Linked DNA regions of Massilia sp. METH4. The protein of the gene in region 1 interacts with the protein of each later gene in a pairwise test. Links are inferred from orthologs where the notes say so. Each region holds a gene or a part of one and is shown in the gene's direction. Other genes may lie near its edges.

Region 1 (6,642 bases):
GACAGCGTCGCCACGTCCGGCGTCGTGTCCTCTTCCGAATTGCGCCAGTCGAGGAACTCGATGCTGTCGCGGTCGACGCCGTTCAGCTGGAAATGCTCGTCCAGGTAGTACTTGTACCAGCTGTGGTAGCCCTGCACCTTCGCCTGCCTCTGCTCGCCCACGACCACGTGCTCGAAGCCGCTCAGGTCGCGGTTTTTGCCGTCGCTGTACTGCTCGAACCACACGCGCTGCAGCACGGCCCACCACTGGTCGGTGCTCAAGGGCTGGTCCAGGCGCTCGTTGACATAGGCGCGCGCCACCTCCATCGGCGGGGTCTTGTGGGCGTAGTCGAGGAAGCGCTGGACTTCGTCCTGCTCTTCCGGGAAATTGACTTCGGCCTTGGTCTGGTCGAGCGTGTAATTGTTCAGCAGCGCATTCACCAGGTCGTATGACTGCTGCTTGTGCGCCGGGATGTGCACTTCCTCGATGAGCTTGTGCGTCCTGCTCGCCTCCTCGAGTTCGTTGACGACCACGTGGCCCGTCTCCCGGAAGGCGTCGATTGACTCGCCCTTGTGTACCGCCTTCAGGCCGGCGTGCTGCTGGTCCGCGTCCCAGATTTGCTGGTAGATATCCGTCATTCCATCTCCTGTCGGTTCATGGCTGCGTGCGCGCGGCGCGGGCACGAACAGCAGGGATATCGTACGCGGGAATTGTTTAAGGGACATGAAACGCGGGCCGTCGCAGATGAATAATGCGACCCGGAATGCAAAAAGCCCAGCGGGCTGCGCTGGGCTTTTCAGTATTCTGGCTCCCCGACCTGGACTCGAACCAGGGACCTGCGGATTAACAGTCCGTCGCTCTACCGACTGAGCTATCAGGGATTAGAAGCAGCATTTTATACAGCGAAAGCAACATTTGCAAGCTTGCTTATCGGTATCGTTTGCTGCTCTTTACTACTGCTTCGCTGACGTGCGTCAACGAAGAAGCAGGATTTTAGAGAACTTTGGCGATCGCGTCAACAACGATATCGATGTTCTTCGAGTTCATCGCAGCTACGCAGATGCGGCCCGTGTCCACGGCGTAGATCGACTGTTCGCGCAGCTTGGCGACCTGCTCTTTCGTCAGGCCCGAGTACGAGAACATCCCCACCTGCTGGCGCACGAATTCGAAGTCGTGGCCTGGAGCCTTCTCTTTCAGCTTCTGCACGAACTGGTCGCGGGTGGCCTTGATGCGCACGCGCATCGCCGCCAGCTCGTCTTCCCACAGCTGGCGCAGTTCCGGCGTGGACAGCACGGTCGCAACCACCTTGCCGCCGTGCACCGGCGGGTTCGAGTAGTTGGTGCGCACCACGCGCTTGAGCTGCGACAGCAGGCGGGAAGCTTCGTCGGCCGTCGACGCGACGACCGACAGGGCGCCCACGCGCTCGCCGTACAGCGAGAACGACTTCGAGAACGAGTTCGACACCAGCAGCGGCACGCCCGTGGCGGCGAAGCGGCGCACCACGGCACCGTCTTCGGCGATGCCGGCGCCGAAGCCCTGGTAAGCCATGTCCAGGAACGGGATCAGGCCGCGGGTCACGACGGCGTCGATCACCTGGTCCCACTGCTGGGCAGTCAGGTCGGCACCGGTCGGATTGTGGCAGCAGGCGTGCAGCACCACGACGGCGCCCTGCGGCATCGCCTTCAGCGCGGCCAGCATGCCTTCGAAGTTCACGCCATGGGTGGCGGGATCGTAGTAGGCGTAGTTGTTGACCTTGAAGCCGGCGCTTTCGAACAGCGCGCGGTGGTTTTCCCAGCTTGGATCGCTGATGAAGACTTCGGAATTCGGCGAGAAGCGCTTCAGGAAGTCCGCGCCCAGCTTCAGGGCGCCGGTGCCGCCCAGGGCCTGCACGGTGATCGCGCGGCGCTCTTGAACTACGGCACTGTCAGCCCCAAATACCAGTTCCTGCACCGCCTTGTCATACGCGGCCAGGCCTTCGATCGGCAGGTAGGTGCGCGGGGCCGGCTGTTCAATCAGGATGTTTTCAGCTTTCTGCACGCACGACAGCAGCGGCACCTTGCCATTGTCGTCATAATAGACGCCCACGCCCAGGTTGATCTTGTTGGGGTTGGTGTCGGCGTTAAAAGCTTCGGTGATGCCCAGGATCGGGTCGCGCGGAGCCATCTCGATGGCACTGAAAACGGAAGGATTCGTCATGATAGGATTGGATTCGAGTGAATGCGATTCGCAGCGGGTGAGCGTTATAACTTCAACGGCAGCAACTTCAACGGCACGTGTCCGGGCACTGCGGAGGTACCGCGATCACGGTGCTCGGCAATTCCGGTGCGCGGCATTGACCAGGTATGCAGGTCGCCGCGCAAAGGCTGCACGTTGTGACGTGCAACTCCCTATTCTAGCAAAGGTCTGACCACATGGCTGATTTATCACTGGCTGGCGCCCCCGAGCCCACCGTGCTGACGTTCCCGGATTCCCCTTTCAAGCTGCACCAGCCGTTCCCGCCGGCCGGCGACCAGCCGACCGCCATCGAGCAGCTGTGCGAAGGCATCGCCGACGGCCTGTCGTTCCAGACGCTGCTCGGCGTGACCGGCTCCGGCAAGACCTACACGATGGCCAACGTGATCGCCCGCATGGGGCGGCCGGCCATCGTATTCGCCCCCAACAAGACGCTGGCCGCGCAGCTCTACAGCGAATTTCGCGAATTCTTCCCGCAGAATGCCGTCGAGTACTTCGTGTCGTATTACGATTATTACCAGCCGGAAGCCTATGTGCCGCAGCGCGACCTGTTCATCGAGAAGGACTCGTCGATCAACGAGCATATCGAGCAGATGCGCCTGTCGTGCACGAAGTCGCTGATGGAACGGCGCGACGTCGTCATCGTGGCCACCGTGTCGGCCATCTACGGTATCGGTAATCCGAACGAATACCACCAGATGATCCTGACATTGCGCGCCAAGGACAAGGTGAGCCAGCGCGACATCATCGCCCGCCTGATCCAGATGCAGTACACGCGCAACGAGGTCGACTTCGGCCGCGGCACCTTCCGCGTACGCGGCGACACGATCGACATCTTCCCGGCCGAACACGCGGAACTGGCCGTGCGCCTGGAAATGTGGGACGACGAGCTGGAATCGATCCAGCTGTTCGACCCGCTGACGGGTCGCGTGCGCCAGAAGATCCCCCGCTTCACCGTCTATCCCGGCTCGCACTATGTGACGCCGCGCTCGACGGTGCTGCGCGCCATCGAGAGCATCAAGGCCGAACTGCGCGACCGCCTGGAATTCTTCCGCAAGGAAGGAAAACTGATCGAGGAACAGCGCCTCGAGCAGCGCACCCGTTTCGACTTGGAAATGATGGCCGAGATCGGCTTCACGAAAGGCATCGAGAACTACTCGCGGCACCTGTCCGGCGCGATGCCTGGGGAGCCGCCGCCGACGCTGATCGACTACCTGCCGAAGGATGCGCTGATGTTCATGGATGAGTCGCACGTGCTCATCGGCCAGCTGTCGGCCATGTACAACGGCGACCGTTCGCGCAAGACGAACCTGGTGGATTACGGCTTCCGCCTGCCCTCCGCGCTCGACAACCGCCCGCTGAAGTTCGAGGAATTCGAGAACAAGATGCGGCAGACGATCTTCGTGTCCGCCACGCCGGCCGAGTACGAGCAGAAGCATGCCGACCAGGTGGTGGAACAGGTGGTGCGCCCGACGGGCCTCGTCGACCCGCAAGTCATCGTGCGCCCGGCGCGCACCCAGGTGGACGACCTGCTTTCCGAGATCAACGACCGCATCGCCAAGAACGAGCGCGTGCTGGTCACGACGCTGACCAAGCGCATGTCCGAGCAACTCACGGAATACCTGTCCGACCACGGCATCAAGGTGCGCTACCTGCACAGCGATATCGAGACGGTCGAGCGCGTGGAAATCCTGCGCGACCTGCGTATCGGCACGTTCGACGTGGTGGTCGGCATCAACCTGCTGCGCGAGGGCCTGGACTTGCCGGAAGTGTCGCTGGTGGCGATCCTGGACGCGGACAAGGAAGGCTTCCTGCGTTCCGAGCGTTCGCTGATCCAGACGATCGGCCGCGCGGCCCGTAACCTGAACGGCGTGGCCCTGCTGTATGCGGACCAGATGACCGATTCGATGAAGCGCGCGATCGATGAAACGGAGCGGCGCCGCGCCAAGCAGATCGCCCACAACGAGAAGCACGGCATCATCGCCCGCGGCGTCAACAAGGTCATCAAGGACATGATCGACGGTGTGTACGATCCGAACCGCGAATCGACGCAGCTGAAGGCCGCGCAGGAGACTGCCAAGTACGAGACGATGAGCGAGAAGCAGGTGGCGAAGGAAATCAAGCGCCTCGAAAAGCTCATGGTCGAACACGCGAAGAACCTGGAGTTCGAGAAGGCCGCGCAGGTGCGGGACCAGTTGCACCTGCTGAAGGAGCAAGCCTTCGGTGCACCGGGGGCGGACGTGATTTCGATCACTGGAAAGTAAGCCTGCCCGTCAAGAAAAACGCCGCGTTCGACGCGGCGTTTTTTCTTACAGCTCCCCTGCCCGCTCCAGCCGCTTGTACAGCACCAGCGAATACAACACCGGCAACAACGCGCCGATGACGACGAGCCCGATCGCATAATGCCCCGGCGCGCCAAGCAGCACCGCGAGCAATCCCAGCAGGCCCGAAGCCACCATCAGCCTGGCTCCCACCCGGTGCGTCGCGTACCACACCCGCTCGCTCGCCAGGGTCCAGGGAGTGCGAATGCCGATGTAGAAGTTGCGGCGTACCTTGCCCAGCGAATTGCCGATCACGGCCAGCATCACGCAAATGGCGGCCGGGACCGCGCGGCTCACGTCGAACCCTTCGTTGAAGAGCGCAGTGAGGAACACCGCGTGCAGCAGGCCCATCATGCCGACGACCACCGCCACGATGTAGCCGGCGGTCGAACGGAACGCGTTCACGTCATAACCCTTTGGCGACAGGTAAGGCAACGCGCCCCCCGCCAGCAGCGCAAACACCATGGCACCCGGCCCGGTCAGCCACACGACCCAGCGCGGGCCGAAGCCGTCCGCCCTTCCGTGCGTGTTCCAATGGATGGGAATGGTCTCGGCCAGGCTGGGCCAGCACAGAGCCGTGAGCACCGTGGCCGCCAGGATCAGGATAACGCTTGCAATCAGGTGTTGCCGGTTCATGCCTTCCTCCTTCTGGTCTGTGGTTGGGTAAGGTCCATCATCCATGCCGCCACGTCCTGCAGCACCGTGGTGTTCAAGCCATACCAGATCGTCTGGCCCTCGCGGCGGCGGGTGATCAGGTCGGCTTCCGCCAGCACGGCGAAGTGATGCGACATCGTCGGGCGCGTCATGTCGAAATGCTCGGCCAGCTGGCCCGCCGTCATTTCGCCATCGCGCAGCAGGCGCAGGATCTCGCGCCGCGCGGGGTCGGCCATGGCCTTGAAGGCGTCGGTGGGGGCTGGCATCGTATTTCGAGAAACGGCTAATTAGATGATGATCTAAATATACGCCGAAAAAGCGCGCGCCCGCAAGCAATGCCTGAAATATTCAGTTGGTGCGGTGCACGTCGCGGAACAGCAGCATGTCGGCGATCCGGTCGGATTTGTCGCCGTCGAATCCAAGCTCGGTCACGCGCCGCGCGGGATTCGTCCACGTGCCGAACAGCAGGTCCCAGATCGGCAAGCCGTAGTTCTGCGCGTGGTGGTGAAGCTGGTGGTGAACCGTATGCATTTCCGGGCGCTGCACGAGATAGCCAAGCCAGCGCGGTGTCGCGATATCGCTGTGCAGGAACAGGTCGAAAATGCCGGTCAGGAGCAAGGCCACGCCGGCGGCGGCCGGGCTGGCGCCCAGCAGCAGGTAGCTGACGCCGCCGCTGATGCAGATGGCCGCGGCCGAGTCCAGCGGGTGGGCATAGAATGCCGTGAGCGCCTCCACTCGCCGGGCGCTGTGGTGCAGCTGGTGGAAGATACGCCACAGCAGGTCGGAACGGTGGGTGGCCCGGTGCCACCAGTAGAACAGGAAGCTGGTGACGAGGAAGCTGGCCAGGCCCGTCAGCGGATCGGGCCAGGCGCTGGTGTCGAGCAGCGCCGCTTCATGGATGGCGGTACTGAAAAAGTAGCCGGCCGCCAGCGTGACGGCCACGGTGGCCGCGCCGGTCGCGCTGGCGAGCAGCAGCCAGCGCCGGTCGCAGTGGTTGCGCGAGGCGGGAGCGATCACTTCCCGCGTGAACAGCGCCACGAAGGCAAGGCCCAGGATGGGGAGCGCCAGCAGTTCGCTCATGGTCACAAGGTCTTCACGAACTCGCGAATCCCGCCCAGCAGCATCTCGATCGACATGGCGGCCAGGATCAGGCCCATCAGCCGTTCGAACGCCGTCATCACCTGCGTACCCAGCACCCGCTGCAAGCGGTCGGCACCGAGGAACACGGCCAGCCAGACCACGACCACGGCGGCCAGCGCCGCCACGTGGATCATCACGTCGCCGCGGGTCTCGCTGGAGAACAGCAGCACGGTCGCCAGCGCCGACGGCCCGGCCAGCGCGGGAATCGCCAGCGGCACGATGAACGGCTCGCCGCCCTCGTTCTTGCCCAGCACCCCGTCCGGGTGCGGGAACACCATGCGGATCGCGATCATCAGGAGGATCACGCTGCCGGCGA
Region 2 (7,053 bases), 1.4 Mb from region 1 along the record:
GCCTTGTGGGCCGGCCTGCCCGTGCTCACCTGGGCCGGCCAGACCTTCTGCTCGCGCATGGCCGGCAGCCTGCTGCATGCGGTGGGCCTGCCGGAACTGGTCACGCATTCGCTGGCGGAATACGAGGAAATGGCGGTGGCGCTGGCCACCGACCGGGCACGGATGGCGGAGCTGCGTTCGCGCCTGGCCGTCAACCGCGACACCAGCCCGCTGTTCGACACGCCACGCTTCGTGCGCGACTACGAAGACTTGCTGGCCTCCGTGGTAAAACGCCCGGCCGGCGCGCCGCTGTCGGACGAGCCCGATCCGATCCGCGCCCACGCGGTGCCGGAACCGTCGCCAGGCCAGCTGAGCGTGCAGCAGAATGGCATGCTGAACTTGATGCGGCCCGGCATGCACAGCGTCGTCGAGGTGGGCGGCGCCACGCTGGCCCAGGCATGGCGGGCACGTGCGCCGAACTCGCATTTCACCACGATCACCGATCGGCCGGACGACGACGCGGCATTCTCGACCGGGATCATCGACGTGGAAGCGGAAGAGATGGACCAGGCCATGTGGAGCCAGGCGGCCCCGGCGCAATGCTGGCTGTTCCCGGAAACGCTGGAACGCCTGCGCGACCCATGGGCTTTCCTGCAACGCGTGCGGCACGAGGCACTGGGTGCCGTCGATATCGTGGCTTGCGTGAACAATGGCCAGAACTGGCTCGTGCAATCGCAGCTGGCCACGGGGAACCTGTTGTACCAGCCTGCCGGCGTGCCGGACCGCCGCAGCCTGCACCTGTTCACCCGCACTTCGCTGGCCGCGCTGCTGCGCGAATGCGGCTTCGAGATCGCGGAAATGACGGCGGTGAATGCGCACCAGCCGCCGCCGGCCGTGCTGGAAGCGATTCGGCAGCTGGCCGTTGCCACCGGGGGCGATCCGGCGCTGGCCGAGCAGGATGCGCTGGCTTATCAGTATCTGGTGCGGGCAGTGGCGGTCTAAGAACGCCTAACACCCACCCCATGGCCACGTTGCAGCGTCTCGCCGTACAGGCGTACTGTCTTCGACGCCGCGCCTTGCCCTGGGTGTTTTGTTAGGCGTTCTAAAGCGCTTGCCTGGCGGGCCGCCTTTGGGGCCTATGCGCCTGCGAAGGCGGCGACCTGCTCGATGGTCAGTGGTGCAAGCGGCGTGGAGCACGTTGCGCCGACGGCTTCCGTCTTGCGCCCTGCGTGACCTTTGCTTTCGATCGCGGCAATGTCGACCGCGCTAAGGGCGCCCAACTGCGCCATCGCCAATACGCTCACCTGGGCGGAATTCATGATGACGATCCTGTCAGCTGACAGCGCGCCGATCAGGCCGCCGCCCAGACCGGGCACTTGCGCGGTGGTCAACGCGGCCGGCTCGGCCGCCATGCCGGACTTCATCGCCTTGGCCGGCAGCGTAGCGGCCGCCTGCGTGCCGAGGGCCGCAGCCTGCGTCTTGGACAAGGCCGCCACTGCCGCAGTCGCGATGAAGCGGCCAACCTGCGAGCTCGACCAAACCATGTCCTGCGCGGTACTCAAACTGGTGTGATAAGTCATTGGATTCTCCGGGGCCTGCAAATGCCTGGCTGATACGAAGCGGGCAGCGTCATTACCACTTGGTACTTACGCTGCTGCTCGGCTCCACCAAGCCCTGTTTCAGTGCTTAACGGCAACAGATCCAAATGCTTTAGAGCGCCTAACGAAAACCGCAGGGCAAGGCGCGGCGTCGAAGACAGTACACCTGTACGGCGAGACGCTGCACCGCAGCCATGGGGGTTTTGTCAGGCGCTCTTAGGCATTGCAGCTTTCCCGGTACACAGCACCTGCGATGCCGAGCGCGGGTGAAAAAAAACGGAAGAGCTTTCCAGCTCTTCCGTTCGTTTGCTTCGGCACGGATGGGAATCCCTGCCTGCCCGGTGCCTGGTGCACCAGAGGCGCACTCAGAATGGAATATCGTCATCCATATCCGAGAAGTTCGGTGCCGGCTTCGGTGCCGGGCGCGGTGCCGGTGCGGCAGCCTGCGGGCGCGGAGCGGGACGGCTCGGCGGCGCGTCGTAGCCGCCCATGTCGTCGCCACCCATCGCATCGCCGCCCATGCCCTGGCGGCCGCCCAGCATCTGCATTTCCTGCGCGATGATGTCGGTGGCGTACTTCTCGATGCCGTCCTTGTCGGTGTACTTGCGGGTCTGCAGGCGGCCTTCGACGTAGACCGAGGAGCCCTTCTTCAGGTACTGGCCGACGATTTCCGCCAGGCGGCCGAAGAAGGAGATGCGGTGCCACTCGGTGGTTTCCTTCTGTTCGCCCGTGTTGCGGTCCTTGCTGCGGAAGGACGTGGCGACAGCAATGTTGGCGATGGCATCGCCGCTCGGCATGTAGCGGATCTCCGGATCGCGGCCCAGGTTGCCGACGATGATGACTTTATTGACAGATGCCATGTAGTACTCCTGCGTGAATATTTACCAAACGATCATTATAAGACAGGGCCTGTGGACAACATACCACGGGACAGATGAATTTTTTGCTGCAAGGCTGGGAGCTTTTCCGCGTGCGTCGCGCAGCGGAATGTGAATACTGGTATTATATACAGTATTTGCCAGCCATGGCTTGCCAGCGTGTGATTCGCATCAATTCGGCCCGGATTGGCCCGAGTCGGGCCCAATTCAGCCATCAGGACTTGAAACAGGGCTTGAAATCGAATCGAACGCCTGCATAGTGGACTGGTTGGTCTCCGGACGCCGCGCTGCATTGTCAAGTCTTCAAGCGGATGATCGTTCCAGGTGGGCCGTCCTGTCGTTTCTCGCATATTCAAGGCACATACATACATGGAAGAAATCCGCATTCGCGGCGCGCGCACCCATAACCTGAAGAACATCAACCTCGATCTGCCCCGCAACAAACTGATCGTGATCACCGGCCTGTCCGGTTCCGGCAAGTCGTCGCTGGCGTTCGACACGCTGTATGCGGAAGGCCAGCGCCGCTACGTCGAGTCGCTGTCGGCCTATGCGCGCCAGTTCCTGCAACTGATGGAAAAGCCGGACGTGGACATGATCGAAGGCCTGTCGCCGGCGATCTCGATCGAGCAGAAGGCCACGTCGCACAACCCGCGCTCCACCGTGGGCACCGTGACGGAGATCCACGACTACCTGCGCCTCCTGTACGCTCGCGTGGGCACGCCGTATTGCATCAATCACCCGGACCACGCGCTGTCGGCGCAGTCGGTGTCGCAGATGGTCGATGCCGTGCTGGCGATGCCGGAAGGGACGAAGCTGATGATCATGGCGCCCGTGGTGGCCAACCGCAAGGGCGAGCATGCCGACCTGTTCGAGCAGATGCAGGCCCAGGGCTTCGTGCGCTTCCGCATCCAGAGCGGCACGAACGATGCGAAGATCTATGAAGTGGACGACCTGCCGAAGCTGAAGAAGACGGAAAAGCACACGATCGACGTGGTGATCGACCGCGTGAAGGTGAACCCGGACATCAAGCAGCGCCTGGCCGAGAGCTTCGAGACCGCGCTGCGCATCGCCGACGGCCGCGCCATCGCCTATGACATGGATGCCGGCACCGAGCACGTGTACTCGAACAAGTTCGCCTGCACCAGCTGCGGCTATTCGCTGCAGGAACTGGAACCGCGCCTGTTCTCGTTCAATAACCCGATGGGTGCCTGCCCCGAGTGCGATGGCCTGGGCCATATCGAGTTCTTCGATCCGAAGCGGATCGTGGCCTTCCCGAACCTGTCGCTCGCTTCCGGCGCAGTGAAGGGCTGGGATCGCCGCAACCAGTTCTACTTCTCCATGCTGCAAAGCCTGGCGGACCATTACGGCTTCGACCTGGACACGCCGTTCGAGAAACTGCCGGTCAGCGCGCAGAACGCCGTGCTGCACGGCTCCGGCAAGAACGTGATTCCGTTCGCCTACGTGAACGAGCGCGGCCGTACCGTGATCAAGGAGCACACGTTCGAAGGCGTGGTGAACAACCTGGCACGCCGCTACCGCGAAACGGATTCGATGGCCGTCAAGGAAGAGCTGGCCAAGTTCATCAACGAGAAGAAGTGCCCGGCCTGCGAAGGCGCGCGCCTGCGCGTGGAAGCACGCCACGTGAAGGTGGGCACCGGCACGCAGGAAAGGGCGATCTACCAGATCGCCGAGAAGCCGCTGCGCGACACGCTGTCGTTCTTCGAGCAGCTGCAGCTTGCCGGCGCCAAGCGCGATATCGCCGACCGCATCGTCAAGGAAATCGTCTCGCGCCTCTCGTTCCTGAACAACGTGGGTCTCGACTACCTGTCGCTGGACCGTTCGGCCGACACGCTGTCCGGCGGCGAAGCCCAGCGTATCCGCCTGGCCTCGCAGATCGGTTCCGGCCTGACGGGCGTGATGTACGTGCTCGACGAACCGTCGATCGGCCTGCACCAGCGCGACAACGACCGGCTGATCGACACCCTGAAACACCTGCGCGACATCGGCAACAGCGTGCTGGTGGTGGAGCACGACGAGGATGCGATCCGCACCGCCGACTACATCGTGGACATGGGCCAAGGCGCCGGCGTGCATGGCGGCGACGTGATCGCGGCCGGCCCGCTGAAGGATATCCTGAAGAACAAGCAGTCGCTGACGGCGCAATACCTGAACGGCTCGCTGAAGATCGAGGTGCCGAAGAAGCGCACGGCGGCCGATCCGAAGAAACAGCTCGTCATCACGGGCGCGCGCGGCAACAACCTGAAGAACCAGACGCTGTCGGTGCCGGTCGGCTTGCTCACCTGCGTGACGGGCGTTTCCGGCTCCGGCAAGTCGACCCTGGTGAACGACACGCTGTACCCGGCGCTGTCGCGCCACCTGTACGGCTCGCAGACGGAACCGGCGGAGCACGATTCGATCAGCGGCCTGGAACACTTCGACAAGGTGATCTCCGTCGACCAGGCGCCGATCGGCCGCACGCCGCGCTCGAACCCGGCCACGTACACGGGCGTGTTCACGCCGATCCGCGACCTGTTCGCGACGGTGCCGACGGCGAAGGAACGGGGCTACAGCGCCGGCCGCTTCTCGTTCAACGTGAAGGGCGGCCGCTGCGAGGCCTGCCAGGGCGACGGCGTGCTGAAGGTGGAGATGCACTTCCTGCCGGACGTGTACGTGCCTTGCGACGTGTGCCACGGCAAGCGCTACAACCGGGAAACGCTCGAAGTGCACTACAAGGGCAAGAGCATCACCGAAGTGCTGGAGATGACGGTGGAAGACGCGCACGAGTTCTTCAAGCCCGTGCCGACGATCGCCCGCAAGTTGCAAACGCTGCTCGACGTGGGCCTGGGCTATATCAAGCTGGGGCAGAGCGCCACCACGCTCTCGGGCGGCGAGGCGCAGCGCGTGAAGCTGTCGCTGGAACTGTCCAAGCGCGATACCGGCCGCACGCTGTACATCCTCGACGAGCCGACGACGGGCCTGCACTTCCACGACATCGACCTGCTGCTGAAGGTGATCCACCGCCTGCGCGACCAGGGCAACACGCTCGTGATCATCGAGCACAACCTGGACGTGATCAAGACGGCCGACTGGATTGTCGACCTGGGCCCCGAGGGCGGCGCCGGCGGCGGCCGCATCATCGCCACCGGCACGCCGGAGGAAGTGGCGAAGAACCCGGAAAGCGTGACGGGCAAGTACCTGGTGCCGCTGCTGAAGAAGAAGTAAGCGGCCCCACGGTCCACCAAGCCGGCTCTCCGAGCCGGCTTTTTTATTGCCTGAAAAATGGGGTACGTCCCCATTTTTCAGGCAACATCCATGAGCTGGCACCGAAACATGCCGTCTCAATAAAAGGTGAAATCTTCGTTGCACCTCGGGATGCCCTGCACGGCATCGGCCACGACATACCACACCAGCCCGGCGACGGGCAGCACCAGCAACCACAGAGCGGCCATCACAGCCTCCTAGTCCAGTTCCATTTCGCACAGGTGTGCGAAAGTGCGTCAAAAATAAACGGGCAAGGCCCGTCCCCATCATGCAGCGCCCTACTCCACTTCGTTGAAGCTCTTGTACGTTGAGATCAGCCGGTTGAACGCCCGGCCCATGCGCTTCGGTGCCGTATCGTCGCGCAGGAAGCGCACGTCGTGCATCACGCCGATGATCAGGCTGTAGATCTCGAACACCAGCTGTTCGGGATCGGTATCGGGCCGCAGGTGCCCCATTTCCATCGCTTGCAGCACGGTCTTGCGCAGCGAGGCACGCCAGCGCATCACGCCAGCTTCCAGCCGGTCGCGCAGCGGGCCGTCCAGGTCGTCGAATTCGAAGGCCCCCGCCGTGTACAGGCAGGCGCCGCGCAACGCCTCGTTGCTGCCCTTCCTGAGCCACAGGTTCACCTGCATGACCAGCCGCGGCAGCCCTTTCGGCGCCGCCATGGACGGCATGAACACCTCCTCGGCGAAGCCGCGGTCGTATTCATCGAGCACCGCGCCCTGCAGCGCTTCCAGCGAGCCGACCCGCGAGAACACGCCGCTCTTGCTGATGCCGGTGCGCTTGGCGAGCTCGCCCAGCGACAGCTTGCCGATGCCATCCGAGGCAGCCATCTCCATGGCCGCGGCGAGAATGGTGGCGTAGGTGGTTTCGCTCTTGGCCGTGATATTCATGGCCGTACTTTAGCACACGTGTGCGAAACTTCCAGGTATTTTTATTGCCCAGCCAGCCGGACGCCATGGCAAGGCGAATGCGCCGACAATCGCCTGGTACGAAAAAGGAGGTATATGGACGGTATCGCGTTGTGGGCCCAGGCGGGCTTCTGGGGATTCGTGGCCGGCGCGGCGCTGCTGCTGGGTGCCGCCGTCGGCTACTGGGTGGCGGTGCCGCAGCGGGTGATCGCCGGGATCATGGCGTTCGGCAGCGGCGTGCTGATCTCGGCGCTGTCGTTCGACTTGATGGATGAAGCATTCCGCCAGGGTGGCTTCAATGCCACGGCGATCGGCTTCCTCGGCGGCGCCGTCGTCTACACGGCGGCCAACCGCCTGCTCGCCGCGCATGGCGCCAGGCACCGCAAGCGCTCGTCGGGCCGGCAGTCCACCGAAGGCAGCGGGACG

What was found.
Region 2: the proteins of uvrB (region 1) and uvrA interact in binary tests that used the Escherichia coli proteins (3 or more experiments, as listed by UniProt). The link is inferred for Massilia sp. METH4 from one-to-one orthologs.

What each region holds. Positions count from the first base shown.
Region 1 is NZ_CP146614.1:39,883-46,524, forward strand. What follows is about bases 1,972-4,932. They hold uvrB (excinuclease ABC subunit UvrB), read left to right. Parts: upstream 1,972-2,390; coding sequence 2,391-4,475; downstream 4,476-4,932. Other genes in these bases: V6Z91_RS00195 (amino acid aminotransferase), read right to left, coding at 1,972-2,175; V6Z91_RS00205 (SdpI family protein), read right to left, coding at 4,521-4,932. Outside these bases: V6Z91_RS00185 (hypothetical protein), read right to left, coding at 1-617; more of V6Z91_RS00195, read right to left, coding at 973-1,971; more of V6Z91_RS00205, read right to left, coding at 4,933-5,168; V6Z91_RS00210 (autorepressor SdpR family transcription factor), read right to left, coding at 5,165-5,452; V6Z91_RS00215 (sterol desaturase family protein), read right to left, coding at 5,535-6,266; V6Z91_RS00220 (MarC family protein), read right to left, coding at 6,269-6,642. UniProt on the Escherichia coli protein: The UvrABC repair system catalyzes the recognition and processing of DNA lesions. A damage recognition complex composed of 2 UvrA and 2 UvrB subunits scans DNA for abnormalities.
Region 2 is NZ_CP146614.1:1,489,130-1,496,182, forward strand. What follows is about bases 2,506-5,877. They hold uvrA (excinuclease ABC subunit UvrA), read left to right. Parts: upstream 2,506-2,824; coding sequence 2,825-5,677; downstream 5,678-5,877. Outside these bases: V6Z91_RS06615 (tetratricopeptide repeat protein), read left to right, coding at 1-981; V6Z91_RS06620 (hypothetical protein), read right to left, coding at 1,116-1,559; ssb (single-stranded DNA-binding protein), read right to left, coding at 1,943-2,437; V6Z91_RS06635 (TetR/AcrR family transcriptional regulator), read right to left, coding at 5,995-6,609; V6Z91_RS06640 (ZIP family zinc transporter), read left to right, coding at 6,724-7,053. UniProt on the Escherichia coli protein: The UvrABC repair system catalyzes the recognition and processing of DNA lesions. UvrA is an ATPase and a DNA-binding protein. A damage recognition complex composed of 2 UvrA and 2 UvrB subunits scans DNA for abnormalities.